DNA from 2 places in the Shimia isoporae genome. Region 1 is predicted to be linked to the other one. Evidence: riboswitches for the same ligand, from Rfam matches in the RefSeq annotation. Region 1 holds a riboswitch; the other holds the start of a gene.
The links. A riboswitch is a leader RNA that binds a small molecule or an ion and turns the genes downstream of it on or off. The one in region 1 is predicted to bind cobalamin.

Region 1 (7,796 bases):
ATGTAGTCGAACACGGCCTCGTCATGGGCGGCGAAAAGCTGCACCAAAGAATCTGAAAACGCGCTGCCAAGAACGTCGGCGACGAAGATGCCGGCACCGGCTTTGGAAGCAAGCAAGCCTTTGTCCTGAAGCGTGGAAATAGCCTCACGCAGGCTCGGTCTGGAGACACCAAGCCGTTCGCTGAGCTCGCGTTCCGCAGGGAGCCTTTCGCCCGGTCGCAGGATGCCGCGCAAGATCAGGAGTTCGATCTGGCGGACAACTGAGGTGGAGAGTTTTTCAGGCTGGACCTTCTGGAACGGCATCGGCATCTCATGTGAAAAAAAGTGGTCAAAAGATTTGACCACAGGCGGGGTGGCGGCGCAAGGCATCCTCGGGCGGTAAGAGTTCGTTAACCTTGAATTGGCACGCTCGAGCCATGCGTTTGTGGATTGTTTTTGTTTTTGTGTCGGCGTGCAATATGCCGAGTCCCCACTACCACGGTGTCGAGGTGACTCGGGTGTCGGTGGATGGCAGCACCTTCGATGTCCGTCAAAAGGGGCGTTTGGCCGAAGCGATCCGCGTAAACGTCCAATACGCGCCGCGCCTTGGTAGGGTGGCGCGGCGTGCTGAACTCGCGATGGAAGTGATCACTGGCTGCGACGTCATCGAAATTCGGGGCGACGCGGCCAAAGTCACCGGCATATTGGATTGTGCAGCGGACGATGGTCCGCCGCCGGTATTGAGTTACCTGAAGGAACAAGACTGTGACGTAGTGGACATCTTCGTTCCGTCAGGCGGCGCGACGGCCTATCTTGAACCGGATTGCAGCTAGGCCAGCGTTTTCGTCATGAAGATCGAAGCGTCGCTTTCTTCGTAGTCTCCAAAGGGCCCGCAATCCGTGAAACCGTGTGCATGATAGAGGCTATGCGCCTGTGTCAGGGTGTCTCCGGTTTCCAGCTTCAGCACTGTAAGCCCTTGCGTTCGCGCCTCCTGGTCTAGGGTGTGCATCAATTTGTGAGCGATGCCTTTGCCCCGTGCATTGGGATCGACAAACATGGATTTGATCTCGCCGTAGTCGCCCTTGTTGGCCAAAGCCGCACAGCCGAGAGTTGTTTCGCCTTCCTTGGCGACAAAAAAGCGGATCGTGTCGACACAAAGTTCGTCGATCGACAGGAAATGGTTGTCTTCGGCAGAGAAGAGCGACTGCATCAAGGCATGGCTGGCCTGCAAAAGGCGGGTCGCCTGCGGGTCACGCGGGTTGCCGGGAACGACGCGAATGTCAGTCATGAATTTCCTCCTCTGGTCTTGCGCGCCAATTTGTGGCATCGCTTTGCCTCTGTCCAGCATCGCCCATTGGAATGACCGCGCCGTGACACATACAGTTTTCGTTTGCGACACCTGTTGCTCAGAAAATGAGCATCCCTCCGGAGGCGCGTTTGCCGCCAAGCTACGCGAGGCGGCGCAGACAAATCCGGCTCTCGGCGATGTCGCTATCAGAACCGTAAGTTGTTTGAACGTTTGTTCGGAGCCTGTGGCGATAGCACTTCGGGCTCCGGAGAAGACGGCCTATCTGTTTGCGGGAATCGAGCCGGACTCCGATCTTGCCGATACACTGGCGTTGATTGGGCTTTATGTGGAAGCGGCGGATGGAGACATACCCGATGCACGACCGGCCGGACGATTGCGGTTTTGCCTAAAGGGGCGCGTCCCCGCGCTTTGACCTTGTCATGCCGATGCGGCTTCTGCGTCCACATCGAGCGGGTCAGGAGGAAGCCCTGCCACCTCCTGACGATGGTTTATTCCGCTTCGCCTTGCTTGAGGAAGAAGGCGCAGAAATAGCCGAGAGTTACCCAGCCTACGGCGGCAAATCCCAAGCTCTGGGTGGCAAATTCCGCGGAAAGTTCAGGTGGCGCAACGCCCCAGAACGTGTCCAGATGCGGTGCCCCGACGAACTGCGGCGCAAGAATAACCAAGAGACCCACCGCGTGCATCAGTAGGCTGCGGCCGAACGCGATCAGGGCCAGCCCGACCGCGGTCGCGAGGATGGTGCTGATCCACCAAACCTGGCGCGGGCCCAGCTCTGCTGCTGGCGTGCCGGGAAGCTCTGGCGGTAAGCCGATTGCAGGGGCGAGCTGCACAGCAATAAAGCCTGCAAGTCCCCAGATGATGCCATTCTGAGCGGTGATTTCCGTGCCACGGCGTTCGCGAGCGAAGGCCATCGCCGCCACCATTAGCAAGCCGTAGCCAGTGTAGGTCACGAGGTTGAAGCCGATGGTCATGAGGTGACGACCGGTTTCTCCGCCAAGGCCGGGCGCGCCCCTGTCGGAACTTGGCGTACCGTCAGCATGGAAATGCAGGCGCGCGCCGGATTCGTAGAGCTCGCCTTCCAGCAGAAGCGGGATGACAAAAAAGAACTGTAGCAGAGCGGCAATCAGCCCTGCTATCAGGCCAGCGAACACAGCGCTGGACAACAGATTTTTGGTCATTGGTCCGTGCGGCGTGCGCTTAGTGGCAGGGGAATGCCATTGCGTGACGCTGGTCGTGTGCTGCATCGTGCAGGACAGTTGCCTGTGCCATGCCCGAAACGGTCAGCAGGCCGAGGCCAACCACCAGAGTGAAAGCAAATGCCAGCGTGTTGGAACCTGTTGCGGCGATAGTCGCGGTCTTGGTTGTCATAGTCTTTTCTCCTTTCCCGTCACACCCGACGGGCGTCCAAGAGGGTTTCACTGTCTGCACGGCCGGTCTCCTGGCTCGTGGGTCAACGCGGTGCATTCCCTTCCCGGAGTTGGCCTCCAGTGGTTTTGAACGCGCGCTCGCCACTTACAGTCGCGGGGGCGGCTGAGGCTTTGGAAAAGTCCGTTCCTCATTCCCGAGTCACTGCGCAAGCGTAGCAACATACCGTGCCCGCCCTGTTTGGCGGCTTTTTGCCTGTGGGGTCAAGGCTGTTTCCGACATTGTTGAGGGCACAAGCGGCGGGGTGCCGCGGCGTTTCGTTGGGTTTTCAGCCAATATCTTGTGGATAACTCGGGCGCATCGGCCACATCGTGTGGTTAAGCGTTGACTCAAGCGCTTGGGCCTTTGCAGACTTGGAAAACTGCGGGAATCACGCGGGCAGACCAGAAAACAAAGGCACTCAGACAGGGACCAACGCCGCTTTGCGCTTTTCGAAACTCAGACTGACCGGCTTTAAAAGCTTTGTCGATCCGACCGATTTGATTATCGCGGATGGTCTGACGGGTGTGGTTGGGCCGAACGGATGCGGCAAGTCCAACCTGCTTGAAGCGCTGCGCTGGGTTATGGGGGAAAACCGCCCCAAAGCAATGCGCGGCGGCGGCATGGAAGATGTGATTTTTGCCGGTGCTGCGACCCGTCCTGCGCGCAATTTTGCGGAAGTCAGCCTGCAAATCGACAATTCCGAACGGCTCGCGCCAGCCGGGTTCAATGATGACGACGCGTTGGAAATCATTCGTCGCATCACCCGTGATGTCGGATCCGCATACAAGGTGAACACCAAGGATGTTCGGGCGCGCGATGTGCAGATGCTGTTTGCAGACGCGTCGACAGGTGCGCATTCACCAGCACTCGTGCGGCAGGGTCAAATCGCCGAACTTATCAACTCCAAGCCCAAGGCGCGTCGACGGATTCTTGAAGAGGCCGCGGGTATCTCGGGTCTTTACCAGCGTCGCCACGAGGCTGAGTTAAAACTCAAGGGTGCGGAAACCAATCTGGCGCGTGTCGATGATGTCATAGAACAATTGGGCAACCAGTTGGGGCAACTGGCGCGGCAAGCGCGTCAGGCGGCTCGCTATCGGGCGATTGGCGAAGAATTGCGCCAATCCGAAGGCATGCTGCTTTACCGCCGGTGGCGCGAGGCTGATGAAGCCCGCGCGGCGGCTGACGACGAACTCAAAACCCGCACCACGCAGGCAGCGCAGGCCGAAGGTCTGAGCCGCGTGGCTGCAAAGGAGCGGCAGGCAAAAGATGATGCTCTGCCGCCTTTGCGTGAGGAAGAAGCCATTGCAGCGGCTGTTTTGCAGCGACTGCAGGTCCAGCGTGACAGCCTGAATGATCAGGAAGCCCACGCGCTGCAAATCATCGAAACGCTCAAGAACCGCATTCTGCAACTGGGGCGCGACATGGAGCGCGAGGCGGGCCTGAACCGCGACGCAGGAGAAACCATCGAGCGCCTCGAATGGGAACAGAAAGAACTGGCGAAGGCCAGCGAGGGGCAGGCCGAAAAACTCGAGGCGGCCCAGGACGAGGCCCGCGAGGCGGCATCGGTTTTGCAGGAACGTGAGAGCGAACTGGCTGAAATGACAGAAGATGTGGCGCGACTTGCGGCGCGGCACCAGTCGGCGCACCGTTTGCTCGAGGACACACAAAAAACGCAGGCCAAGAACGAGGCCGAAGCGGCCAAAGCGCGTGACGCCGTGAGCGAGTCAAAGGAAGCGCTGGAACGGGCGGCTGAGGGGCTTGAAGAGGCGCGGGAAAGCGAAGCCGAAGCCATCGATGCCGCACAGGACGCCGAGGAACGTCTTGCCGAAGTCGAGGAAGAGCGCGCGGAAACACAAGCGCGAGAGGCTGACGCCCGCGCGGAACGCTCGGAGGCCGAAGGCGAGCTGAATGCGCTGCGCGCAGAGACAACGGCGCTGGCGAAACTGGTCGAACGTGACACTGCCGAAGGTGGCCAAATTCTGGATCGCCTTCAGGTGCAACAGGGCTTTGAGAAAGCGCTGGGCGCGGCTATGGCTGATGATCTTCGGGCGCCTGAAGTCGAGGAAGACGGGCCCTCGGGCTGGTATGTGTTGCCACAGTATCATGAGGTGCAGCCCTTGCCCGCTGGCGTGACGTCGCTGGTTGAGCATGTGTCTGTGCCCGAGGTTCTGGAACGTCGTATGAGCCAGATCGGCTTGGTGGCCACCGAAGATGCCATCCAGTTGCAGCCTTTGCTTAAGCCCGGTCAGCGCCTTGTGTCGCTTGAGGGTGACCTTTGGCGGTGGGACGGATACCGCGCCTGGGCCGAAGATGCACCGAGCGCGGCGGCACTGCGCCTGCAGCAGTTGAACCGCCTTGAGGAGTTGAAACAGGCCATGGCAGCAGCCACGGCGCGGGCTGATGGCGCGGTGCAAGCGCATGAAACGTTGCAATCGCGTTTGCAGGAGTTGGCGCAGGTCGATCAGGCCGCACGAGAGGCGCGCCGGTCTGCGGATCGCGCTGTGGCCGACGCAAACCGTGCCTTGAGCCGCGCGGAAGCGGACCGCAACCTTGCGGAAGGCAGGCTTGAATCTCTGGGCCTTGCGGTGACGCGGCACGAGGAAGAGGCCATGGCGGCGCGGGCCCAGTTGCAGGAAGCGGAGCGCGCTTTGGCGGATTTGGGCGATCTTGACGCCGCGCGAGCCGAGGTAGAAGACATCAAGATGACCGTCGAAGCGGCACGGATCATGATGATGTCGCGGCGGTCGTCACATGACGAGTTGCGCCGTGAAGGCGAGGCGCGCCTGAAGCGCTCTCAGGAAGTCACCAAAGAGATTAGCGGTTGGCGCCACCGCCTTGAAACTGCCGAAAAGCGGATGAACGAACTGGCCGAGCGTAAGGACGCCAGCGAAGAGGAGCTGATCGACGCAGGCGCCGCACCTGAAGAAATTGCCGCCAAGCGCGAAGAGTTGTCCGAGGCGATCGATCAGGCCGAGGAACGCCGTAGATCGGCTGCCGATGTCCTCGCTGAAGCGGAGACAGCATCGCGGCAGGCAGAGCACGCATCGCGTGAGGCTGAGCGCCTGGCTGGTGAGGCGCGTGAAGCGCGGGCGAGAAGCGAAGCGAGGGCGGATGCGGCACGGGAAACTGTTGCTTATGCCGCCGAACGGATCATGGAAGATCAGGAAGTTTCTCCTGAGGAGTTGCTTGAACGGCTGGATGTCGATCCGGACAACATGCCGGACGCAACGCAGGTTGAAGCCGATGTGAACCGCCTGAAGCGTCAACGCGATGCGCTGGGCGCCGTGAACCTGCGGGCAGAGGAAGACGCTAAGGAAGTCCAGGAAGAGTTCGACACCCTGACCGGTGAAAAAACCGATCTGGAGGAAGCGATCGCCACTTTGCGAAACGGGATCGCCAGCCTGAACAAGGAAGGGCGCGAGCGTCTGCTGACTGCCTTTGAACAAGTGAACAGCAACTTTGGCTTGCTGTTCCGCCACCTGTTTGGCGGGGGCGAGGCGAACCTCGTTCTGGTGGAAAGCGACGACCCTCTTGAGGCCGGTCTGGAAATCATGTGTCAGCCTCCGGGCAAAAAGCTGTCGACCCTATCGCTGTTGTCCGGTGGGGAGCAGACGCTGACAGCAATGGCGCTGATCTTTGCAGTGTTCCTCGCCAATCCGGCGCCGATCTGTGTGCTGGACGAGGTTGATGCGCCGCTGGACGATGCCAACGTGACGCGGTTCTGTGACTTGCTGGACGAGATGTGCCGCCGCACCAACACGCGCTTCCTGATCATCACCCACCACGCGGTAACGATGGCGCGGATGGACCGGCTGTTCGGTGTGACGATGGCTGAGCAGGGCGTGAGCCAGCTTGTGAGCGTCGATCTGAAGGCGGCAGAGACACTTGTGGCCTGACCTGCCGTTCACTGCAACGTGACACCTGCGAGAGCAATTGCGCCCTTATGCTGACCACAAACAGGAGGTTGCCATGCGCTCGCTATTCGCCGTTCTTGCCCTCGTAGCCACACCCGTCGCCGCGCAGGACTGGAAAACCCAACCGGGGGATCAGGCATTTGACGCGGAGTCATTGAATGCGCGTTTGTCTGGGCAGACGCTCACGTTCTACGACGATGGAAAATCGGTTTTCGATAGCAACGGTCAATACCAGTATGTCTATGGCGGTGGGGGAACCTGGTATGGCCATTGGGTTGTTGCCGAGAACTCGACTGTCTGCGTGACTTTTGTCACCGGCGTCGAGCGATGTGACCGTTACGTCGAAAATGACGGTCGCCTTGTGGTTCAGACGGCGGACGGGATGCGGTTTCCCATCCGCCAGTGAAGCTCACAGCTTGTTCAGCAATTCCGTAGTTGGCCAGGCGTCCGCCGGAAGGCCCAGACGTTTCTGCTCGGCTTGAACCGCGCGGCGCGTGAGCTTGCCAAGGATCCCATCGACTTTGCCGACATCATGCCCGCGGGCCTTCAGCTTTTTCTGGAGCGCTTTCATCTGGTTGCCCGAAAGACCGGGATCGGCGTTGCCCATATTGTATCGTGGAGCGCCCTCTAGGCGGGTGGCAAAATAGGCGGCGGTGGTCACATAAACGAAGCTTTTGTTCCACTCGAAATATACGTGAAAGTTCGGATAGGCGAGGAAAGCCGGTCCGTTGCGGCCTTGCGGAAGGAGAAGCGAAGCCGGCAGGTTTGCCAGCTTTCCAGAGCGGGGCTTTACGCCCATTTTGGCCCACTCGCGGGCGTTTAGAGTCGTGTCCAGACCGGATTTGGACCAGTCCAGGTTGGACGGAACCGTGACTTCCTGTAGCCACGGTTCTCCTTTGCGCCAGCCGAGATGGCTCAGCATCTTGCCGCCGGACATCAGCGCATCCTGCGCCGAGGTTTTCAAACGTACCTTGCCGTCGCCATCGCCGTCCACGCCATTTTCGATGATGTCGGCTGGCAGCATTTGGACCATGCCGATCTCGCCTGCCCATGCGCCCGTGGTTTTGGTCGGGCTGAAATCGCCGCGTGTGTACAGCTCCAGTGCAGCAAAGACTTGCGGGCGGAACAGAGCGGGGCGGCGACAATCATGTGACAGCGTCACCAGCGAGTTGAGCGTGTTGAAATTGC
Region 2 (7,796 bases), on a different contig from region 1:
TCGCGGAACAATCCGGACACGCGCAAAGTCACGTCAATTCGGGGACGCTCCATAAGCGCGATTGGCAATATTTCCACCCCTGACACGCGCTCAGAGCCTTGGTCCCACACGGGTTTGGCGCCCAAAAGGTGCAAGGCCATCGCAAACTCTTCGCCGGCTGTTCGCATCGTGGCAGAACCCCAAAGATCTACGATGAGGTTTTTGGGATAGTCACCTTCTTCCTGAAGATGGCGACGGACGAGTTCCTCGGCGAGTTTCACGCCTTGGGCATATGCCGAGCGGGACGGGACCGATCTTGGGTCAGTTGTGTAAAGGTTGCGACCAGTGGGCAGAACGTCCTGCCGACCACGATAGGGCGAGCCTGAAGGACCGGCTTCAATGCGTTTACCGCTCAATGCGCGCAGCAGCGCGTGACGTTCGGCGCTGGCTGAAGGTACAGCATCAAAACCACCAGGGTGTTCCGGGGCACGTCCGAAAATATGCAGGCCATCGCCGAACTGGCTTTCTTTGATGTCGCAAACAAACGTGTCAATCCGAGTGATTGCCTCTGCCAGAGAAGTGGCGTCGTCCAATCCCAACTCAGCTTGAAGGCCGAGCGCTTCAGCTTCCTCGCGAATGTCGGCTTGCAATCGATCTCGGCGCTTCGGATCAAGTCCGTCTGCATTGGAAAACTCGTCGAGCAAAGTTTCCAGGCGCGCGAACCTTTCCGGTGTCGCAGACGTTTTTAACGGCGGCGGAACATGCCCCAAAGTGAGCGCGTTAATGCGCCGTTTGGCCTGAGCGGCCTCTCCGGGGTCGTTGACGATGAAGGGGTATATTACAGGAAGGTCGCCAATCAGCGCTTCTGGCCAACACTCGCCCGACAGTGCGACGGACTTTCCCGGAAGCCATTCAAGGGTTCCATGGGCGCCGATGTGAACCAGAGCATCGATTTCAAGTTCCTGCCGTATCCAGAGGTAGAAGGCTACATAGCTGTGGCGGGGGACGCGTGAGAGGTCGTGGTATTCGTCCTCGCGCAGTTGATCAGATCCGCGCTCTGGTTGAAGTGCAATCAAGGCATTTCCGCTCTGAACCGCGTGAAAATGGAACGCTCCCGCGGAAAAACGTGGGTCATTTTCTGGTGCCCCCCACGCGCTCTCAAGAGCCTTCGCTAGGGAGGGCGGTAACACTTCCAGTGCCTTTTGATAGTCTGTCAAAGACCAAGCAAGGGTTTCTTCAAGCAGGCGATTTTCGAGGTTTGCAGACTTTTCTGGATCAAGCTGAAATCCGGCTTGCGACAGGTCTTCAAGAATAGCGTCTACGCTCGCTAGCGGATCGAGACCAACCGCATGGGCCATATTCCAGTCTTTGCCCGGGTACGTGCTCAGAACACACGCGATCTGTTTGTCCTCGTTTTCCTGTTTTCCGAGCCGCACCCAGCGCTCGACCTTGCTTACGATGGCCGAAACGCGATCAGGGACGGCGCGATGGGCAAAGCGTGAATATTCTAGCGCTGCGTCTTTTTTACCTGGCTCCTTGAATGAGCTGACACCGGCAAACAGGCGGCCGTCTACTTCAGGCAGAACCACGTGCATTGCAAGATCCGCTGGAGCAAGACCGCGTTCGGCTTCTGCCCATGCTTTTTTCCGCGACGTCGAGAGGGCAACCTGAAAAACCGGAGCATCCGTTGCATCCAGCGGGGATGTCCCATCATCCCCCTTGCCGGAAAAGGAAGTAGCGTTCACGATTGCCACTGGTGAGAGCGCGCTAAGGGTTTGGGCAAGCCATTGCGCTGATTCAGGTACCTTCAGAGAGGGCGCAAACAGCCCCACAACGTCAAAGCCACGCGCCTTGAACTCTGCAAACATTGCTTCGATCGGGGCAGTGTCCGCAGCGCTTACGTATGCTCTGTAAAAGGTTATGGCGACCAGCGGTTTGTTTGGGCTCCGATCCGCGAGTGGATCGGTGAGCCCGTTCTCAGGTGTCCAGCCACCATGGTTGGGCAAAGCCTTGGAACCTGGCACGGGACGTGCATAGAGCCCTGCCGCGAGCGCCAATTGCGCCAATGCGGCCTGCGCGGCAATCGCGCCGCCGGTGTCACAAAGGTGCGTCAGGCGGTGAAGCGTCGAGGCGGGTAGGGTGGAGACTTCGTCCAACCGCTCATCAGGCCGACCGTCCGCTGGCAACACTGCCAGCGCGATGCCTTTTTTCTCGCACAAAGCCTGCACCTGCTGAATGCCGTACTGCCAATACGAAATTCCACCGATCAGGCGGATCAGGATAGCTTTGGCGCCTGACAGCGTTTGTTCAACATAAGTGTCGACTGACAGAGGATGTTTCAGCGCCGTCAGATTTGCCAGCCTGAGGGTGGGAAGATCTCCTTTCGCCCGGTGCCAGCCTGCCGCGAAAGCACCAAGGTCACTGTCAGAAAAGGACAGCACCACCAAATCGGCCGGGGACTGGCCCAGGTCAATCGGGGTTTCAGCCTCGTCAAGGCCATGGCTTTCGCGAAAGACGACGTGCATGGTAGCTTAGTCTAGCAGAGCGGCGCGGATCGCATCGACATTTACGTCATCATGTTCGGCAATCACGACCATCCGCCCCTGTCGGCCTTCTTCGGGCTTCCACGGGCGGTCGAATTGATGACGCACGCGCGCACCAACCGCCTGAACCAGAAGACGCATCGGTTTGCCTTCAACCGCTGCATAGCCTTTGACTCGCAGTATGTTGAGATCTTTGGCCATTTTCTCGATTTTTGCAGCAAATGCTCCCGGATCGGATTGCTCTGGAACCTCGATTACAACACTTTCAAAGTCGTCGTGCTCGTGATCGTGATGGCCATCATGGTGAGAGGGGCGGGCATCCATGTCGTCCTCTGCCGCCGCCTCCAGCCCCAGAACCACGCGTGGATCAACATCCCCTTCGGCTACCTCAACCACTGGCAGCGGACGCGGAGCTTCGGACAGAACGATTTCCTTGGCCTTCGCGACTCCTTCCGGACCCGCAAGGTCCGGTTTTGTAAGCAAAACGATGTCTGCGCAGCTGATCTGGTCCTCGAAGACCTCTGACAAAGGCGTTTCGTGATCCAGGCCTTCGTCGGCTTCGCGCTGGGCGTCGACTGCAGCCACATTTGGTGCGAAGCGGCCGTCGGCAACCGCCTCGGCATCGGCCAATGCGATAACGCCATCAACCGTGATCTTGGAGCGAATGTCTGGCCAGTCAAACGCCTTGAGCAAAGGTTTTGGCAATGCGAGGCCGGACGTTTCAATCAGAATATGCTCCGGACGCGGGTCCAGCTTCATCAGTGCTTCGATTGTTGGAATGAAGTCATCCGCCACTGTGCAGCAGATACAACCGTTTGCGAGTTCCATGATGTTTTCGGCCGGGCAGTCCGGAATGGCACAGGATTTGAGAATTTCTCCGTCCACACCTACATCGCCGAATTCGTTTACAATAACGGCAAGGCGCTTGCCTTGCGGCTTCTGCATCAGATTGCGCACAAGGGTCGTTTTGCCGGAACCGAGAAACCCGGTGATGACGGTGACTGGCAGTTTTTCAAGGGTGCTCATTCGGGAATCTCCAGTGGGGGGATGCGTGCGATGCAGTTTTTGCGGAAATGGGTGGAACGGTCGCGCCACGGGACAAGCCCGTTCGTGGTCGCCGCATATTTTGAGACGCCTTCAGCCACAAGTTCGGCATCATCTGCGCCCGTGAAATTGCCGTAGACATAAGTCCATCGGTCATCACCACCGCGGATGGTGACAGAGCAGCCATGGTCGCAATTGGAGAAACACTCAACGCCTTTTAGAGTGACGTTCTCCGGTAAGTCAGCCGCGCTGAGCGCTTCAAAAAGTTGTGTTCCGGGGCGAGGGCCTTCGACGTCGGTCGGCATACCTGCACGGCATTTGATGCAGACAAGCAGTTCGACAGGCGCGTTTGCGTCAGCCATTTGTTTCGGTCCCTTAGCAGGGACGGGGAAAGCGCGGGAAGCCTGTGGACAGCCCGACACCGGAAACACCCCGTCCGGTTCATGTCTTTTTGGCTGGCAGGTCTCCCGGCTTGCGGATTCAGGCTTTCGCCTTCGGTCTGCCTGCCTTCCCGGGCTATGCCCAGTGGCGTGCGGCGGACCTCTCCGGTCACGGTCGCGGGGGCGGCTGCTTTTGGGGGTTGATCTCGGCCCCCTTTCGCATTCCCTTTTCACCTGCTCTAAGAACAGGAACCAGCGTCCACCCGAATGGGCAATGATGCGGGCAGAGTCAAGCACGAACGGAGGGTTACCAATGGCCGAGGCCGAAGACCAGAACGAACGCCACAAGGCAAAAATGGCGAAAATCAAGGCGGCTCGCGACAGGATGATGGCTACGAAGACCGAGGAAAAAGGTCTGATCATCGTGCACACTGGCCCCGGTAAGGGTAAATCCTCGTCGGGATTCGGCATGATCATGCGTTGCATCGCTCATGATATGCCGGTTGCCGTGGTCCAGTTTATTAAGGGTGCGATGGCCACTGGCGAACGGGCTTTTCTTGAAGAGCACTTTCCAAAAGAAGTGAAATTTCACGTTTCAGGAGAGGGGTTTACCTGGGAGACGCAGGACCGAGAGCGTGACATTGCCAAGGCTGAGGCTGGTTGGGAGTTGGCTAAAGAGCTTATCCGTGATCCCTCAAACAAGTTTGTGATGCTCGATGAAATCAACATCGCATTGCGCAACGATTATCTGGATATCGACGACGTGGTGGATTTTTTGCTCAGCGAAAAGCCGGAGATGACACACGTTCTGTGCACGGGACGTAACGCAAAGCCAGAATTGATTGAGGCCGCAGATTTGGTGACGGAAATGACGTTGCTGAAACATCCGTTCAGAGATGGAATAAAGGCGCAGGCTGGGGTGGAGTTCTGATGCCCAGAAAACGTTTGCTTACTGAATTTGGTATGGGCTCATCTCTACGCCGTCAGGACTATACCGAAGCCGCGTCGCGGGCTGTGAAGGATGCGCTGTGGCATAATTCGATCAATCTTGCCGAGCTGTTCGGGAAAGACAAATCCGAAATGTTCATAACCGTAGAGGTGGCGGTTCAGCAGCCTGAGAACGTTGAAACTGATGTCATAGCGGCAATCTTTCCCTACGGACAAGTCACTGTAAAACCTGTCAAGGGAGGCTTGGACGTCCCGCGCCCGGATGGCAACCCAACTGTGATCGCCAATGTTGCGATTTCGGTGGCGCTTGATGTGGAGGTCGCAGCATGAGTGATCAGCGTTTCATCATTGAAATGGGCATGGGCAACGACCAATACGGTCAGGATTACACCAAGGCTGCAGGCCGCGCGATCGAGGACGCGATCCGCCATTCCTCTATTCCGATGTTTGCTGCCTTGGGCAAAGACCCCAAGGAAATGCGAGTGCAGGTGACCGTAGGTGTGCAGGAGCCAGAGAAGGTTGATTGCGACGCTTTGGTTGCGCATCTCCCACGCGGTCGGGCGGAGGTTAAAGCCGTGTTCGGCGGCATGAATGTGACCAATCCCGACGACGGCAATGTGCTGGTGATCGCCTCGGCAGCGGTCGAGGCGTTTTTGCCCAAGCAGGTGTGACGTGACAAAAGCGGTTATGATCCAGGGCACGGGCTCCAATGTCGGCAAGTCGATGCTCGTCGCAGGGCTGTGTCGTGCGGCACGGAAGCGAGGGCTGTCGGTGGCGCCTTTCAAGCCGCAGAACATGTCTAACAATGCGGCCGTGACTTCGGATGGTGGCGAGATTGGCCGTGCGCAGGCTTTGCAGGCGCTCGCCTGCGGTAAGCCCCTTGTCGTGGATATGAACCCAGTACTGTTAAAGCCTGAAACGGATGTGGGGTCGCAGGTCGTCGTTCAGGGAAAACGTCTGACCACTGTGAAGGCGCGTGAATACAGCAAGCTCAAGCCGCAATTGATGAAAGCGGTGCTCGAGAGTTTTAACCGTCTGAAATCTCAGAATGATCTGGTCATTGTGGAAGGGGCCGGCAGCCCGGCAGAGGTGAATTTACGGCAGGGCGATATCGCCAACATGGGCTTCGCGCAAGCCGCCGATGTACCCGTAATTCTGGCCGGAGACATAGACCGCGGCGGCGTGATTGCGCAGATCGTGGGTACTCAGGCGGTGATTTCGGAGGAAGACGCTGCTCTGGTGGCGGGCTTTCTGATCAACAAATTTCGAGGCGATCCGAGTTTGTTTGATGGCGGGTATCAACTCATAAAAGACACGACCGGTTGGCCTGGTTTCGGTGTGCTGCCGTATTTTGGTGAAGCTTGGAAACTACCTGCGGAAGATGCGCTGGACATTAAAAACGCAGAACGGAGCGGCGGGTTGAAAGTGGTTTGTCTGGGTTTGTCGCGGATTGCAAACTTCGACGATCTGGACCCTTTGGCACAAGAGCCCGGCGTGTCGCTCAAGATGTTGCGAGCCGGAGAGCCGGTCCCCGGAGATGCAAACGTGGTTATCATTCCGGGAAGCAAGTCAACGCGAGGTGACCTGGCGTTTCTGAAGGCTCAAGGATGGGATATTGATCTTGCCGCTCATTTGCGGCGTGGAGGGCATGTTCTCGGTATTTGTGGCGGATATCAAATGCTTGGCAAATGGGTGCGCGATCCGGAGGGCATCGAAGGCCCTGCTGGAGACACCGAAGGGCTCGGACTGTTGGATGTGGATACAGTGATGACACCCGACAAACGCCTAACTGAAACGCAGGCGGAGCATGTTGCCTCGGGTCAGGCCTTTCGCGGGTACGAAATACACATTGGGCGAACCGACGGGCCGGATTGTTCGCGGCCTTTCGCTCGGGTTGATGGCCGTGATGAGGGGGCAGTTGGGCTGGATGGCCGTGTCAGCGGGAGTTACCTGCACGGGATGTTCCGTGATGACGGGTTCCGTCGCGCATGGCTTAGGGCGCTTGGGGCTCAGGCCGGAAACGAAGGTTACGATGCGACGGTCGAAGCTGTTCTGGATAAATTGGCGGAACACATAGAAGCTCATGTTGACGTCGAAAACTTGCTGGCAGCCGCGCGGTAAAGTGTCATTCAGTGGTATTTTCACGTAATTTGAAAGACTTAACTGCCTTGTGACCGCAGGGAGCGAACAGACTGGCCATGGGCCTCCTTGAAGGCGCGTGCAAAACTCGCCGGGGAGATAAAGCCTGTCGCTAGCGCAATATCTCGAACTGGATAAGACGTGTCTTGAGCAAGTCGCAGGGCTTCCTCAAGGCGCATTTGTAAGTACGTCGCTTTGGGGGAGAGACCAAGGTGTGTTTGAAACCGCAACTCAAGTGCTCGGACGCTGAGCCCGGCGTGGGCCGCGATATCTGGGATGGGGAGCGGTTCGGAAATAGTCGCCTCCATGCGCTCCAGCGCGCGGGCCAACCTTGGGTTGCGCCGGACTTTGCGCGGCGTGGACGTCAACGGCTGGCTTCCGGCCGGTAGTGGGTCATATAGAAATGCGCTGCCGACCCGTTGTGCGAGTGTTTTGCCAAAGCGCGTTCCTATAAGGTATAGCATCATGTCAATGCACGGTGCTGCGCCTCCTGAGGTCGCAAACCGGCCCGATATGCAAAAGCGGTCCCTGCGGGTGTTTACGTTCGGAAATCGCGTAGCAAACTCCTCCAGATCCTCCCAATGAGTGGTGGCGATTTGCCCGTCGAGCAAGCCTGCACGTGCCAAGAGCCAGGGGCCGCCGTCGATCGCAGCAATGCTCGTTCCCTGACCTGCAATGCGCCGCAGAGAGGACAAAAGCGCTGGTGTGGCATGATCTTCAAGACGAAAACCTGCGACAACCAGCAGCAGGTCGCATGAGGTCA

Region 2: linked by a shared signal. The riboswitch ahead of BXY66_RS11035 (DUF1636 family protein) and the one ahead of BXY66_RS15460 (CbtB domain-containing protein) in region 1 are both predicted to bind cobalamin.

Annotation. Positions count from the first base shown of each region.
Region 1 covers NZ_SMGR01000003.1:226,176-233,971, reverse strand. The annotation lists gene BXY66_RS15485 (FadR/GntR family transcriptional regulator) at 1-302, opposite strand, end outside; gene BXY66_RS15480 (hypothetical protein) at 458-811, shown strand; gene BXY66_RS15475 (GNAT family N-acetyltransferase) at 808-1,266, opposite strand; gene BXY66_RS15470 (DUF1636 family protein) at 1,349-1,699, shown strand; gene BXY66_RS15465 (CbtA family protein) at 1,776-2,465, opposite strand; gene BXY66_RS15460 (CbtB domain-containing protein) at 2,485-2,655, opposite strand; cobalamin riboswitch at 2,699-2,897, opposite strand; gene smc (chromosome segregation protein SMC) at 3,135-6,590, shown strand; gene BXY66_RS15450 (hypothetical protein) at 6,664-7,014, shown strand; gene BXY66_RS15445 (lytic murein transglycosylase) at 7,018-7,796, opposite strand, start outside.
Region 2 covers NZ_SMGR01000001.1:2,245,814-2,253,609, reverse strand. The annotation lists gene cobN (cobaltochelatase subunit CobN) at 1-2,504, opposite strand, end outside; gene cobW (cobalamin biosynthesis protein CobW) at 2,511-3,548, opposite strand; gene BXY66_RS11035 (DUF1636 family protein) at 3,545-3,928, opposite strand; cobalamin riboswitch at 4,007-4,218, opposite strand; gene cobO (cob(I)yrinic acid a,c-diamide adenosyltransferase) at 4,260-4,877, shown strand; gene BXY66_RS11025 (Lin0512 family protein) at 4,877-5,224, shown strand; gene BXY66_RS11020 (Lin0512 family protein) at 5,221-5,565, shown strand; gene BXY66_RS11015 (cobyric acid synthase) at 5,582-7,015, shown strand; gene BXY66_RS11010 (GlxA family transcriptional regulator) at 7,054-7,796, opposite strand, start outside.